2 regions of the Geobacillus sp. FSL W8-0026 genome follow, and region 2 is predicted to be linked to the other one. Evidence: riboswitches for the same ligand, from Rfam matches in the RefSeq annotation. Region 2 holds a riboswitch; the other holds the start of a gene.
The links. Region 2 has a riboswitch for S-adenosylmethionine ahead of NST29_RS15215 (methionine ABC transporter ATP-binding protein). Riboswitches for the same ligand answer to the same signal wherever they lie in the genome.

Region 1 (7,582 bases), 420 kb from region 2:
CGATATGCTTCGGCGTCGGCTGGTCCGGATTGCCTTGCCCTAAATTAATGACATCATGCCCGGCCTTGATTTTCTCTCCCACTTTGGCGACAAGCGAAGCAAAAAACTGCTTCGGCAGCTGTTCAAGCAGTTCGGAAAAAGGAAATTCGATCGTCATCGCCCACACCTTCTTGAAAAATTCTTGAAATTCTAGTGCAACATCATATATCGTAAAAAGCAAAATGTAAAGCAAATTTTTTCATTGGGGTGAAAAACAATGACCATCCGCATCGCTTGCCTCCAGCTCGATATCGCGTTTGGCGATCCGCAAACGAACGAACAGCAAGCCGAAACAGCCGTGCAATCCGCCGCCAACGAAGGAGCCGATATCGTCGTGCTTCCGGAACTATGGACGACCGGCTATGACTTGACGCGCTTGGACGAAATTGCTGATGACGATGCCGGGCGGGCGAAAGCGTTCGCCTCCCGCCTGGCGCAAACATACGGCGTCCATTTCGTCGCCGGCTCAGTCGCCAAAAAAACCGCTGCCGGTGTGACGAACACGATGATCGTCGCCGACCGAAGCGGCCAAATCGTCAGTGAATATAGCAAACTTCATCTGTTCCAGCTGATGGATGAGCATTTGTATTTGCAGCCGGGAAACGCGCCAGGCTTATTTTCGCTTGACGGGCTGTCGTGCGCCGGAGTCATTTGCTATGACATCCGCTTTCCAGAGTGGATTCGCGTCCATGCTTTAGCCGGAGCGGAAGCGCTGTTTGTCGTCGCCGAATGGCCGCTTCCTCGCCTTCACCATTGGCGGACGCTGCTGATGGCGCGAGCGATTGAAAATCAATGCTACGTCATCGCCTGCAATCGGGCCGGAAGCGACCCGAACAACGACTTTGCCGGCCATTCGCTCGTCATCGACCCGTGGGGCGAAATCATCGCCGAGGCCGATGAAAAGCCGGGTGTTCTTCTGGCGGACATCGACCCGGCGCTCGTTAAACAGGTGCGTGCGCGCATCCCGGTGTTTGCCGACCGCCGGCCGCGCGATTACGACGAGGCGGCAAAAAAATTTTTCAAAACGTATTGACAATCCGCCTGCCCAACCTGTATGATTCGAATCAAGCAACCAAACGATTGTTAACATCGCGAAAATTGCAAAAACTCAATAGCTAGACCGGTACTCTTATCAAGAGTTGGCTGAGGGAATTGGCCCAATGAAGCCCAGCAACCGACCGTAATGCTATCGTGAGATAGGGCGCACGCCAAGGGCGGCGCCGGAAGCGACCCGCTTCCGCAGGGCACGGTGCTAAGTCCAACAGAAAGACCGCTGTCTTTCTGAAAGATAAGAGGCGCGAAGACTAACAATCTTCAAGCCTCTTTCCGTATGCGAAAGAGGCTTTTTCATTTGCCAAAACGTAAAGGGGGAACGTGAAAATGACGATTGTCCAATCAGCTGTTTACGAACCGCTCACCGAACAAAAAGCGACCGCCCTCGCCGTCCGCCTCGGCTTGTTCCGCGACGGGGCGCCACTTGCCTGCCGTGAGATCGGCGACGGAAACTTGAACCTTGTTTTCCATATCGTCGACCAAGAAACAAAGCAAGGCGTCATCATCAAACAAGCGCTGCCGTACGCGAAAGTCGTCGGGGAAAGCTGGCCGCTTACGTTAAAGCGCGCCGTCATTGAAAGCAACGCGCTGCGCACGTTTGCCAGCTATGTGCCGCAATACGTCCCAAAAGTCTATTATTCCGACGAATCGCTCGCCATCACGGTGATGGAAGATTTGTCCCGCCTGCAAATCGCGCGCAAAGGGCTGATCGAAGGGAAAACGTACCCGCTGTTGTCCCGGCATATCGGCGAATTCATCGCCAAAACGGCGTTTTACACGTCTGATTTCGGCATGAACCAACAAGAGAAAAAGAAGTTGGCGCAAAACTTCGTCAATCCGGAACTGTGCAAAATTACGGAAGACCTTGTCTTTACCGATCCGTTTTTCGACCATGACACGAACAACTTTGAGGACGAATTGCGCCCGGACGTTGAAGCGCTTTGGCAAGATGACCGTCTTCATCTTGAAACAGCCAAGCTGAAGCGCAAGTTTTTGACTGAAGCGGATGTACTGCTGCACGGAGACTTACACACTGGCAGCATTTTCGCCAGCGACGACGAAACGAAAGTGATCGACCCGGAATTCGCCTTTTACGGCCCGATCGGGTTTGACCTTGGCCAATTTTTCGCCAACTTGCTGTTAAATGCGTTGTCCCGTCCTGAAGCGGAGCGTCAACCGCTCTTTGTTCACATCGACTCAACATGGAAGGTGTTTACGTCCATTTTCGCTGAGCTGTGGCAGACGGAAAGCGTCGAAACGTACGCCGCGACGCCCGGACTGCTTGATGAGGTGCTGCGGCAAGCGTTCATTGACGCCGTCGGTTTTGCCGGCTGCGAAGTCATTCGCCGGACGATCGGCCTCGCCCATGTGGCGGATCTCGACGGCATTGAACAAAAAGCCGAACGGCTCGCCGCGAAACGGCACGCGCTCCGTCTCGGCCGCCGCCTGATCGTTGAGCGCGCTGAACTGGCGGGAACGGACGGCTTCCGCCGCCTGTTTATCGAAACGGAACGATGACACCCTCTGCCCGGGCCGGCCGTCCAACGCCAGCTTGGGCCAATCGATCAACCGAGAAAGGAAGACGACGATGAACTCATTTGCCATCCCGCGCTCTGTCGAATGGCGCGAGACGCATATCACGATTTTAAACCAACAAAAACTGCCATCGGTCACCGAATACATCGACTTGCATACGCTCGAAGACGTGCATGAGGCGATCGCGACGTTGAAAGTGCGCGGGGCGCCGGCGATCGGCATCACGGCCGCCTATGGCTTGGCGCTCGCCGCCTCGCGCTATGAAACCGAAGCGGTGGACGAATTTCAGCGCCGCTTGCAACAAGACCGCGACTACTTAGCGAGCGCGCGCCCGACGGCCGTCAACTTGTTTTGGGCGCTCGATCGGCTCGTCGCCGCCGCCAACAGCGCCGCTTCCGTCAACGAAGCGAAAACATCGCTCATTCACGAAGCGATCCGCATCCAAATCGAAGATGAGGATGTGTGCCGCCGCATCGGCGAATACGCCTTGACCCTTTTCCGCCCGGGCGACCGGGTGATGACGATTTGCAACGCCGGTTCGATCGCCACCGCCCGCTACGGAACGGCGCTTGCTCCGTTTTATTTGGCGAAAGAAAAAGGAATCGAGCTGTCCGTCTACGCCCTTGAGACACGTCCCGTTTTGCAAGGGGCGCGCCTGACCACATGGGAACTCATGCAGGCGGGCGTCGATGTGACGCTCATCACCGACAACATGGCGGCGCAAACGATCAAGGCGAAACATATTAACGCCATCATCGTCGGCGCCGACCGGATCGCGCGAAACGGCGACACGGCGAACAAAATCGGCACGTTCGGCCTCGCTTTGCTCGCTCAATCGTTCGGCATTCCGTTTTACGTCGCCGCGCCGCTGTCTACGATCGACATCAAGACAAAAACAGGGGCGGACATCCCGATTGAAGAGCGCCATCCGGACGAAGTGACCCATCTCGCCGGCGTGCGCATCGCCCCGGAAGGCGTCAACGTGTACAACCCGGCGTTTGACGTGACACCAAACGAACTCATTACCGCCATCATTACCGAAAAAGGCATCGTCCGCGGCCATTACGAAACGGCGCTGCCATCGTTATTCGCAAAGGAGGAGCAGTATGAAACGATTTAAAGCCTTATCACCTCTTTTTCTTCTTTTCTTTACGGTGTTTTCCATCTTAACCGGCTGCACGAACGAGCAAGATGCCATGAGCGCCAAGCCGGCCAACGAAACGAAACAAACGAACAACAACGACGCCACATCGTCCAACAGCTCCACCGCCGCGAGCAGCGAGCAGGCGGCCATTCCGGAAAAACTGAAAAAGCCGGTGAAAATCGCCGCCATTATGCAACTGTCGATCGGCACATTCTCCTCGCAATACATCGCCGGCGTGAAAGAACAAGTGCAAAAATTCGGCGGCGAAGTGCAAATTTACAACGCCGACAACGATTTGACAAAGATGGCATCGTATGTTGAAACGGCCATTACACAAAACGTCGACGCGATTTTGCTTGACCACGGCCGCGCCGATGCGCTCGAAGGTCCGGTAAAAAAAGCCGTCGCCAAAGGCATTCCGGTTGTGGCGTTTGACAACGATTTGAACATTCCCGGCGTCACCGTCATCGACCAAGACGACTATAGCCTCGCTTGGAAAACGTTAAAGACGCTCGCCGAAGATTTAAACGGCGAGGGCAACATCGTCACGATTTGGGTCGGCGGCTTTACTCCGATGGAACGGCGCCATGTCATTTATGAGGCGTTCAAAAAACGCTACCCGAACATTAAGGAAATCGCCAAGTTCGGCACAGCGAGCGCCAACACCGCGCTAGACACGCAAACGCAAATGGAAGCGATTTTGAAAAAATACCCGAACAAAGGCGACATTGACGCCGTCTTCGCCACATGGGACGAGTTCGCCAAAGGGGCGACGCGCGCCATCGAACAAGCCGGGCGCACGGAAATTAAAGTGTATGGCATCGATTTGAGCGATGAAGATTTGCAAATGATCCAAAAACCGAACAGCCCGTGGGTGGCGACGACGGCGACGGATCCGGCGGAAGTCGGCCGCGTGCAAGTTCGCTTTGCCTACCAAAAAATTGCTGGTGAAAAAACGCCGAACATTTACTCGCTCGAGCCGCATTTAGTGAAACGGTCCGACCTGCCGGACAAACAAGTATCAATGAGCGATCTCTCGCAATACATCCCGGGCTGGGGGCAATCGAACGTCGCCATCTCGCCGTGGATGAAAACGTTGGAAGCTCAGGTGAACAAAAAATGAACGGGTTGTCAATGCGGGGCATGGAAAAATCGTTTGGCGCCGTGCGCGTGCTTGACGGCGTGGACTTCGACGTTCGTCCGGGCGAAGTCCACGCCCTTTTAGGCATGAACGGCGCCGGCAAAAGCACGCTGATGAACATGTTGGCCGGCGCCATTTCGCCTGATGCCGGCACGATCGCAATCGACGGCGCCCCATGCGCGTTTTCCTCGCCGTTTGACGCGAAACGAGCCGGCATCGGCTTTGTCGTGCAAGAAGTCGACACAGCGCTGTTTCCTGGTTTGTCAGTGTACGAAAACATCGCCGCCGATGAACTCGCTCGCGCCACGCAGCGGCCGATCCGCTCGCTGCGCCAAGAAAAAGAGCGGGCCGCCGCTCTCCTTCGCCGCGTCGGCCTTTCCATCCCGCCGACGAAGCTCGTGCGCGACTGTTCGCTCCACGAAAAGCAGCTGATCGTGCTCGCGAAAGTGCTGTCATCCGACGCCCGCTACATCATTTTGGACGAACCGACCGCGGCGCTGAGCGAGGCGGAAACGAAGCGGCTGTTTGCCATCATTCATGAGCTGAAACAGCAAGGCGTTGGCTTTATTTATATTTCTCATAAGCTGAAAGAAGTGCAAGAAATCGCCGACCGGCTGACGATTTTGCGCGACGGCCGCGTCGTCTATCACGGCGCCGCCGGCAGCCTGTCGCTTGAAGACATCGTCCTGCATATGACCGGGACAAAGCGAAGAACGTCTGCCAACCAGGCGCGCACGTACGGGGGCGACATCGCCTTTGCCGCCCGCGGAATCACGATTGACAAAACCGGCACGACCATCGACCTATACGCCCATCGCGGGGAAATTGTCGGCATCGCCGGCTTGGTCGGCGCCGGCAAGACGGAGCTTGCTGAAAGCTTGATCGCCCATCGAAAAACGGCGGGCGAATGGGAAATCGAGGGGCGGCGCTATGTATTCTCGTCACCTTATGAAGCCATCGCCGCCGGCGTTTGCCTTATCCCCGAAGAGCGGCGCAAACAAGGGCTGTTTTTGCCCGAATCGGTGCGGGCGAACATCACCGTGCGCCTTCTTTCCCGCCTAGCGCGCTGGCAATGGATCAAGCGGGCACAAGAAGCGGAAGCCGCCAATGCTCTCGTGCGCTCGCTCGGCATTCATCCGCCGTCAAGCGCCACGGCTGTCCGCCATTTGAGCGGCGGCAACCAGCAAAAAGTCGTGATCGGCAAATGGCTAAACACGAACGCGCGCGTCTTTTTGTTCGACGAGCCGACGAAAGGGATCGATGTTCACGCGAAGCAGGACGTGTTTGCCATCATCCGCTCCCTTGCCGATGAAGGAAAAACGGTGCTGTACTTTTCCAGTGAATGTCAAGAGCTGCTTGACATTTGCGACACCATCTACGTGATGGTCGACGGTCGGCTGCTCGCCCGCCTGCCGGCCGCTGAACTCACGTACGAGCAGCTTGTTTATTATTGCAGCGGAGGTGAAATCGATGAACCAGCCGGCCGTTTCCGCGACGCCGTCGAAAAAAACGGCACCGTCTATTCTTGAGTTTTTGTATAAACACGGGACATTGCTCGCCATTCTGGCCGTGATCGCCTATTTTGGCATCACGCAAGACCGGTTTTTCACGTATGAAAACTTCAGCGACATTTTGCGTTCGATTTCGATCGTGACGCTCGTGGCGATCGGGATTACGTTTTCGCTCATCGTTGACGGCTTCGATTTATCGGTCGGGTCAACGGTCAGCCTTGCGACGATCGCCAGCGCGGCGGCGCTTGTTCTGTATCGCCAAGAAATTTTCGTCACCTTGCTCGTGCCGCTGTTGCTCGGCGTCGCCGTCGGACTGCTCAACTCGCTCTTGATCGTCAAATTCAAATTGCCGGATTTGCTTGCGACATTGGCGACGATGTACGCCATCAACGGGGTACAGCTCACCTATACGAAAGGATTTTCGATTTATAACGATATGCCGCTGCCAGACGGCGGCACGGCGCCGGGCAAATTCATCCCTTCCTTTCTATTTATCGGCCAAGGAGAGCTGTTCGGCGTGCCGTTTTCCGTTTTGCTGATGCTGTTTGTCGTTATAGCTGCCCATTTGTTTTTGACATACACCAAACCGGGACGCCTCTTTTATTTGACGGGGGAAAACCGGGAAGCGGCAAGGCTGTCGGGGATTCCGGTGAACCGTTACCGGACGTACGCGTACGTCATTAGCGGTTTTTTCGCCGCCCTTGGCGGCATCGTCCTCGCTTCACGCATCGGCACCGGGCAAGTGTCCGCCGGCGCCTCGTTTTTGATGGACGGCGTCGCCGCCGCCTACATCGGCTTTTCCGTCTTTGGCGCCGGCAAGCCGAACGTCATCGGCACGTTGTTCGGCTCGATTTTGATGGGGGTGTTGTTGAACGGCTTGACGATGGCCAACGTTCCGTACTACGCCCAAGACATTATAAAAGGCGCCATTTTAGTCGGCGCCCTCGCGTTGTCGCATTGGCAAAAAAAATAACGCCCGATCCCGCCCCTGTGGACTCAAGTCCTAGGGGCGGCGTTTTTTTGCACCTTTGCCCCTATTTGTGGCGCCGCTCGAGCGCCAACAGCTTCTCCTTCACATCGGTGCGGCTTCCGGCATAGCCGGTCAAGGCGCCGTTTTTGCCGATCACGCGATGGCACGGAACGATGATCGCCAGTTCA
Region 2 (7,582 bases):
TTCGGCCCCATAATCGCATGGATCTCCCCGCCTTTGACTTCCAAATCTACCCCTTTTAAAATCTCTTTTCCTTCCACTGACACGTGAAGATTGCGAATCGTCAACACTGCCATGCAGCATACCTCCAATTTCTGCTTGAAAGTCAGCGCCGCCCGTTTTGATCATCTAGCGGCCGTTCATTCTCAATTTATTCTCATTACAATTTTATAACAAATGAAAAGTATTCGCAACTGTTCCGCCTCTTCGGCGCGTGATTCCTCCGGCGAAACATCGGTACCACTTTTTATATTTTACACGAAAATGCCCGTTTGTACGAGCATTTGCCATAAAGAACGGGCAAAATCTCCCCGCCGCTAGCCCCGGAGCGGTTCAACGTCCGCCCTCTTTTCCGTTGGCCGACTGCCCATCCATCTTGCTTTCACTCGTCCCCCCCACGCGCAATGGAAACAGCGTTTTTTCACCGGCCTTCTAAGAGGCTGGTGATTGAATCGTGGATACCGCTTTACGAATGTTATTTCTCAATTAGAAAAATCTTGTTACATCGGTCCTGCTTTTCGCTCATTCTCCCATTGATGAAAGGAACCAGCGTTTTTTCACCAGCCTTCTAAGCGCGAACCCAATCGGCGAGGCCCCCGCTTCGTTCACCAACCGACCTTCTCACTAAAAAAGACCCGTTCAAATTGCCGATTTTCTCGGTTTACAGGAGATACCAACTGATCTTCTCACTAAAAAAGACCCCGTCACCGGAGTCTTAATGGGCGGTGCGCAGCTCGCGGAGGCATTCTTGGACGAGCGTCACCGCTTGGCTCATCGCCGCCCCGCCGCCAAACGCCGCCGCCACCGCGCACGCTTCCAAAACTTCTTGTTCCGACGCCCCTTCATCAAGGCATCCTTTCGTGTGGTAAATCGTGCAATACTCATCTTGCGTCGCCAAGCTGATGCCAAGCGCGATCAGCTGCTTTTCCTTTTTCGACAGCGCCCCCTCGGCAAAGCACGCTTCCGTAAAGGCGTTAAATCGCTCCGCTACGTTCGGGAGTTTTTGGGTGAACGCCCCGAGCCCTTCTTTGTAGTGGCGAAGCGCCGATTCGACCGATGACGGTGTGACGTGGTTCATTTTCGTTTTCCTCCTTTGTCCGTTTCTGCTGTTAGTATGCATGCAGGAACGGCAAATTAAACGGCGAATCATATCGGAAAAAGGAGGAGACCGCCACGGCGTTGGCCGGTGTTTTTTGTGCCGGCCGCAGCCGGTTCAATCATCGCCATCTAGGAGGCTGGTGATTTCGTGCAAAAATACCGCTAAGCTCCATCCATTTCTCAATGAGAGAAACCTCACAGAATCAGCTTTCTTTTCTGAATGAAAATACGCCTCCAATTGGTGTGTCAGCGGTTTTTCACCGGCCTTCTAGGCGATGAGCACTGCCCTTGGCGCAAGCGGGAGGGCTCAAGCCGCTGACCGGCCGTTGTCGCGCGCTGCACGGCTTCACCATTTCTCCGCCCGTTGCCATGTTAGAACCGCTGACGAAAAATAACGGGAGCGAACCGCTCCCGTTATTGATTGTTTTCCGCCGCTGGAATGACGGCACCGTGGTATTTTTCTTTGATGAAATCTTGAATTTCTTTCGATTGCAGCACTTCGACCAATGTTTTGATTTCCTTCCGGTTTTCATCGCCTTTGCGCACGGCGACAATGTTCACATACGGATTGTTTTTCGGCGACTCCACAGCGATCGGGTCTTTCGCCGGATCCAAGCCGGCGTCCAGCGCATAGTTGGCATTGATCAGCACCGCATCGCCTTCGCCGTTTTTGTAAATTTGCGGCAGCAGCCCAGCGTCGACATCGGCCTTAAACTTCAAATGCTTCGGATTTTCGACGATGTCGTTCACCGTCGCTTTCGTTTTATCGACGCCCGGTTTCAGTTTAATGAGCCCTTTTTCTTGCAGCATCGACAAAATACGGCCGTGGTCGGCGACCGAGTTGCTCATGATGATCGTTGCGCCGTCCGGCAGCTCTTCGATGCTTTTGTATTTTTTCGAGTACAAGCCGATCGGCTCAATATGAATGCCACCGGCGTTAACGAATTGGTAGCCATGCTCTTTCATTTGCGACTCTAAATAAGGAATGTGTTGGAAGTAGTTGGCATCAATTTCTTTGTCGGCCAACGCTTTGTTCGGCAAAATATAGTCTTGGAACGTAATGATCTCCAAGTCAATGCCTTTTTTCTTCAAAATCGGTTTCGCTTTTTCCAAAATTTCCGCATGCGGCACGTTCGAGGCGCCGACTTTCAGTTTTACCAATTTGCCGTTGCCACCCTCATCGGCGGCGTTGTTGTTGCCGCCGCAAGCCGCCAAGGCGAACACCAAGACGGAAGCGAACAGCACGCCAAGCCATTTTTTCATCGATTTTTTCCTCCTTTTATCGTTTATCTATTTTGGAAGTGACAATGTCACCGATCCACTGAATGACAAAGACAATCACAAGCACCAACACGGTCGCGACAAACGTCACATCGTTATGGCTGCGCTGAAATCCTTCCAAATACGCCAAATTCCCAAGTCCACCGGCGCCGACAACGCCAGCCATCGCCGTATAGCCGACAAGCGACACCGCGGTGACGGTAATCCCCGAGACAAGAGCTGGCAACGATTCCGGCAAAAGCACCTTCCAAATGATCGTCCACGTCGAGGCGCCCATCGCCTGCGCCGCTTCAATGACCCCTTTGTCAATTTCGCGGAGGGCGATCTCAACCATGCGGGCGTAAAACGGCGCCGCACCGATGATGAGCGCCGGCAGCGCCGCGTTGGCGCCGAGCATCGTCCCGACGAGCCATTTCGTAAACGGAATAAGCAAAATGATCAAAATAATGAACGGAATGGAGCGGAAAATGTTGACGAACGCCGCGATGACCGTATTGGCCAGCCGGTTCTCCCATAGGTTTCCCTTTGCCGTTAAAAATAACAGCAGCCCAAGCACCACTCCGAGGACGAACGTGGCGGCGACCGCCATGCCGGTCATGTACAGCGTCTCGACCGTTGCCGCCCACATCGTTTCCCATTGCACGTTCGGCAGGAGGTTAGCGAGCATCGTGAATCACCTCCACCGCCACTTGTTGGTCTTGAATATAGTCGAGCGCCCGACCGATTTCATCCGCCGCCCCGTCGATGTGCACAAACAGCACGCCGTAGGCGCCTTGATGGGTTTGTGAAATTTTTCCTTGTAAAATGTTGACATCAACGGCAAATTGGCGGACGACTTGCGTAATGAGCGGCTGTCCAGCGGCGGCGCCGACAAACGTCAACTGCGCGATCACCCCGTTCGGGTAGTGGCCGAACAGATGCGAGACAGCTTCTTCGGTTTCCTCCGGCTCGACCAGCTGCTTGACGAACCGTTTCGTAATCGGCTGCTGCGGGTTCCGGAACACGTGCAGCACGTCGCCTTGTTCGACGATTTTGCCGCTTTCCATCACCGCGACGCGGTCGCAAATTTTGCGAATGACGTGCATTTCATGGGTGATGAGCACGATCGTCAGCCCGAGCCGCTTGTTGATGTCAACGAGCAAATCCAAAATCGCGTCCGTCGTCTGCGGATCGAGGGCGGACGTCGCCTCATCGCAAAGCAGGACTTTCGGATTGTTGGCGAGCGCCCGCGCGATGCCGACCCGCTGCTTTTGCCCGCCGCTCAGCTGCGACGGATACGCCTCTTCCCGCCCGGTGAGACCGACAAGCTGGATGAGCTCATCGACGCGCTTTTGCCGTTCCTCTCTCGGAACACCGGCGATCTCGAGCGGAAAAGCGATATTTTCCCTGACGGTGCGCGACCAAAGCAAGTTGAAATGCTGGAAAATCATGCCGATTTCCTGACGGGCGTTTCGAAGCTCCCGACCTTTCACGCGCGCCATGTCGCGGCCGGCGACGATCACCCGACCGCTCGTCGGTTTTTCCAATCCGTTTAACAGCCGAATGAGCGAACTTTTTCCGGCCCCGCTGTAGCCGATAATTCCAAAAATTTCTCCTTCGCGAATCTCAAGCGACACGTTGTCAACGGCTGTCACCGCACCGTTGGCCGCTTGGTATACTTTCGTCACCTGTTCAAGGGTGATCATCGTTTCACCTTCCTTTCTTGCCGTGCGCTTCCCGTTCGCCAGCAGGCGCAAGCCCCGCCGCCGAGCGCGCCCGCGCAAGCAGCCGAAGCGGGCTGTTCACGCCCAGCGCCCAAGCAAGCGCAAAAAGAAAACCTTTCTGCCCGCGGAGAACAGAAAGGTATTGTCTACCATTCCGTCTCTTATCTCTCAAAGCAGGCTGCTTTGTGTGAATTGGCACCATTTCAGCGCAAGCGCTGACGGTTGCCGGGCTTCATTGGGCACATCCCTCCACCTCTCTTGATAAGAGCACAACGCAAATGTATTCAATTTGGTTACGAATGTGATTGTATCATTGGATGTCGAATCGTGTCAACCTATTTTTTATCCAACATGCCGATACGGCTTGGCCAAATGGAGGAGCGACTCCAGCAGCAATAAATGGCGGAAGCTTCCCGATACGTGCACTTCTTGCAGCCGGACGAGCTGCTGCAGCTTCAGCTCACCGCTCAGCAAGGAGGCGAGCGCTTCCTTCGAACCGCGCACCGTCAACGTGTTTCGTTCATCGTTCTCGCACTCAACGATGGCCGGCTCTTTGCCAAGCAAGACGGAAGCGGCCTCCCCGTCGCTTTCAAACCGAACGCATAACTGCTCGTCCGGCAAAATCGGCAACAAATGACGCAACATTTGCATCCGCTCGATGAACCGTTCCACAAACTCACGCACTTCCATTGACCATCACCCCCATGTCCTTTGTTCTCTATTTCCATATGTGGGGGCAAGAATCCTTTACAAAAATCTCGACAGCCTGTTGACGAACGGACGCCGTTTTTGTCATTTCCCAAGAAATGTGTCAAACGGAGTCAAAAAAAGGGGGACAGTCAACGCGGCAGCCGGGCTTGCAGTTGCTCATACAAATCGGTGACGGAAGGGAACGCATACCATTTGTCGGCCATCGCTCCGTCAACAAAAAGAAGCAAGCATGGAACGCTGGAAATTTGCCACTCCACAGCCTGCTCAGGAATATAGTTGATATCCGTTTCGTAAAACGGCAACGTCGGGAATAGCTGCTCGATAATCACGAGCATCCGCCGCGCCAATTGACATGTGCCGCACAGCGGGGTATACAAATACAGCGCCAAAAGCGGCTCGTTCTCGATCGTTTTTCTGAGCTCATTGCGATCGATCGCGTTCACCCGCTTCCCCCCTTCATCAACCATTCCATTCGCACCTCAAAATCGGCGCGCAGCAACACTTGCGCCAAATGCCAAAGCGGAGCGGCCGCCACTTCCCGGTACGCCCGGTCAATATAAATATGTTCGGCTTCGGGAAACATGCGGCGAAACTGGCGGCGCAGCTTCTCCCCCGCCTCATCGGCGTCGGCAAGCACGTATACATCTTGGCCTTCGAACTCGTCGGCCAACTCTTCCAAGCGGGCATCGCTGATCGTCCCGTTCGTACACACGATCACGACCGGTTCATTCAACACCGCCGCCACCTTTTGTTTATCCGATCTCCCCTCGACGATGATCACCTTTTCCACTTGTCGCATATCCGCCCCACCTAACTCCACCAATGTTGTGCTCTATTGTATGATCGATGCGAGCCAAAGGTTGAAAAAAAGCAACGGCCATCCACCGTTGCCTTTCAACACCAGCCCGCTTCCCCGTCGCAGTCGACATATTTTTGCCCCGGCTCAACGGTAGCGGTCACGTCTTTGTAAACTTTTCCATTTTGCACTGTATAGCCGCTTTTTAACGGAACGGTCTCCGGAAGCGGAACATGGCCGATCAGCTCCCCTTCCGCATACAAATCAAGCGTGCGGCCGTTCCATTTGCCGATTACCCGATCGGTCACATCGATGCGCGCCGATTGCAGCGCCATCTTTCGCACCCCCTTGTTTCATTTCTTCCATATGTATAGGGTGCCCGAATTGAGCCGAAAATGACGGCCATGTTTATCCTTCCGTCACCATCGCTTCATATTGTTCCGCTGTCAATAATTGGTCAATCTCACGGGTGTCGCTCGGTTTCACGACGATCATCCACGCTTTCTCGTACGGCGATTCGTTGACATACTCCGGATGATCGTTGAGCGCCTCGTTTACTTCGACGACCGTTCCGCTGACCGGCGCGTACAGCTCCGAGACGGTTTTCACCGACTCAACGCTGCCGAACGGCTCGTTCGCTTTCAGCTGCGCGCCCACTTCCGGCAGTTCGACAAAGACGATATCCCCCAACTCGGATTGCGCGTAATCCGTAATGCCGATGCGCACGTGTTCGCCTTCGACGCGCACCCACTCATGCTCTTTCGTATAGCGAAGTTCCTTTGGCGTGTTCATCGAATCCCTCCATTGCGACAAAAAAGTGTGCTCCTCTTCATCATAACCGATTTTCCGCGAAAACTCACCGTCTGTCTGTTCGGCCGGCGAAAAATTTTTGGGCTTCGCACCCGCCCTGTCGAAAACCGTTGTCTACGCCGGCCGCCCGAACCGGCGGAACAACCCCCGTTTGCCCCTTTCACTGTTGCCGTTCCGCCGTGCCCGGATGGCGAACTCATTACCGATTCACGGCCGGCGCCTGTCCAAAAAACGATTCATACGCCGACTCGCGAAACCCGACGATCACCCGCTCGCCATCCGTCAAAATCGGCCGCTTCACCAGCATTCCGTCCGAAGCGAGCCAATTGAGCATCTCGTCTTCCGATGCGCCGTCAAGCTTGTCCTTTAATCCGAGCTCGCGGTATTTCAACCCGCTTGTATTAAAAAATGTTTTCAGCGGCAGCCCGCTTTTCCGATGCAGGTCGGCGAGCTGCTCTTTCGTCAGCGGCTCGTCGACCAAATGCACCGTTTGCACCTCAATGCCGTGGTCATCCAACCATTTTTTCGCCTTCCGGCACGTTCCGCACTTTGGATACCAATAGAGCGTGAGCGTCATCGTCCTCCCCCTTTCCGCTGAATTCGCTCGGATGATCCGATGTTTGGCGGCGCCCGTTCCCAACAGCGAGAACAAGCGGCCAAAGGCAGCGAACCGTCCGCTTCTGCCTGCAGTTTCCTCGAAACGACAAGAAGTACCAGGTCGGACCTGGTACTTCTCATTATCACACAACTTACCGCGCCGCTTCAACGCTCACACAACATATCGTTCCGCTTCAATGAGCGCAGCGGCCGTTTCACGTTTTTTCGCGATCACGTTGATCGGCGTATGGCGCGTCAGCCGGCGGAGCGCGGCGAGCATCATCCGCAGCGTGTCACCTTGCTCCACAGCGACGAGCGTCTCTTTCGCATGGGCTTCAATTTCATTGAACGCCTCTTGGCAGAAAATTTGCGTGTACAGCACTTTTTGTTTGTTTTTCTCCTCACCGCTCGCTTGAATCGCTTTTTCCGTGCGCAAGAGCGCCGATTCCATCGCGTAAACGTTCGAAACGATGTCAGCGATGTTGACGAGCACTTCTTGCTCTTCTTCAATGCGCTGGCCGTATTTTTGCGCCGCCAAGCCGGCGACCAT

Region 1: linked by a shared signal. The riboswitch ahead of mtnK (S-methyl-5-thioribose kinase) and the one ahead of NST29_RS15215 (methionine ABC transporter ATP-binding protein) in region 2 are both predicted to bind S-adenosylmethionine.

What each region holds. Positions count from the first base shown of each region.
Region 1 covers NZ_CP150194.1:2,610,455-2,618,036, forward strand. The annotation lists gene NST29_RS13035 (pyridoxal phosphate-dependent aminotransferase) at 1-157, opposite strand, end outside; gene NST29_RS13040 (carbon-nitrogen family hydrolase) at 257-1,072, shown strand; SAM riboswitch class I at 1,166-1,334, shown strand; gene mtnK (S-methyl-5-thioribose kinase) at 1,420-2,610, shown strand; gene mtnA (S-methyl-5-thioribose-1-phosphate isomerase) at 2,681-3,748, shown strand; gene NST29_RS13055 (sugar ABC transporter substrate-binding protein) at 3,735-4,895, shown strand; gene NST29_RS13060 (sugar ABC transporter ATP-binding protein) at 4,892-6,442, shown strand; gene NST29_RS13065 (ABC transporter permease) at 6,384-7,397, shown strand; gene NST29_RS13070 (methylated-DNA--[protein]-cysteine S-methyltransferase) at 7,459-7,582, opposite strand, start outside.
Region 2 covers NZ_CP150194.1:3,027,499-3,035,080, forward strand. The annotation lists gene sufC (Fe-S cluster assembly ATPase SufC) at 1-113, opposite strand, end outside; gene NST29_RS15200 (carboxymuconolactone decarboxylase family protein) at 752-1,114, opposite strand; gene NST29_RS15205 (MetQ/NlpA family ABC transporter substrate-binding protein) at 1,549-2,397, opposite strand; gene NST29_RS15210 (methionine ABC transporter permease) at 2,414-3,082, opposite strand; gene NST29_RS15215 (methionine ABC transporter ATP-binding protein) at 3,072-4,100, opposite strand; SAM riboswitch class I at 4,277-4,386, opposite strand; gene NST29_RS15220 (hypothetical protein) at 4,461-4,808, opposite strand; gene NST29_RS15225 (thioredoxin family protein) at 4,958-5,272, opposite strand; gene NST29_RS15230 (toprim domain-containing protein) at 5,269-5,628, opposite strand; gene NST29_RS15235 (YusG family protein) at 5,724-5,960, opposite strand; gene gcvH (glycine cleavage system protein GcvH) at 6,034-6,417, opposite strand; gene NST29_RS15245 (arsenate reductase family protein) at 6,635-7,012, opposite strand; gene NST29_RS15250 (acyl-CoA dehydrogenase family protein) at 7,205-7,582, opposite strand, start outside.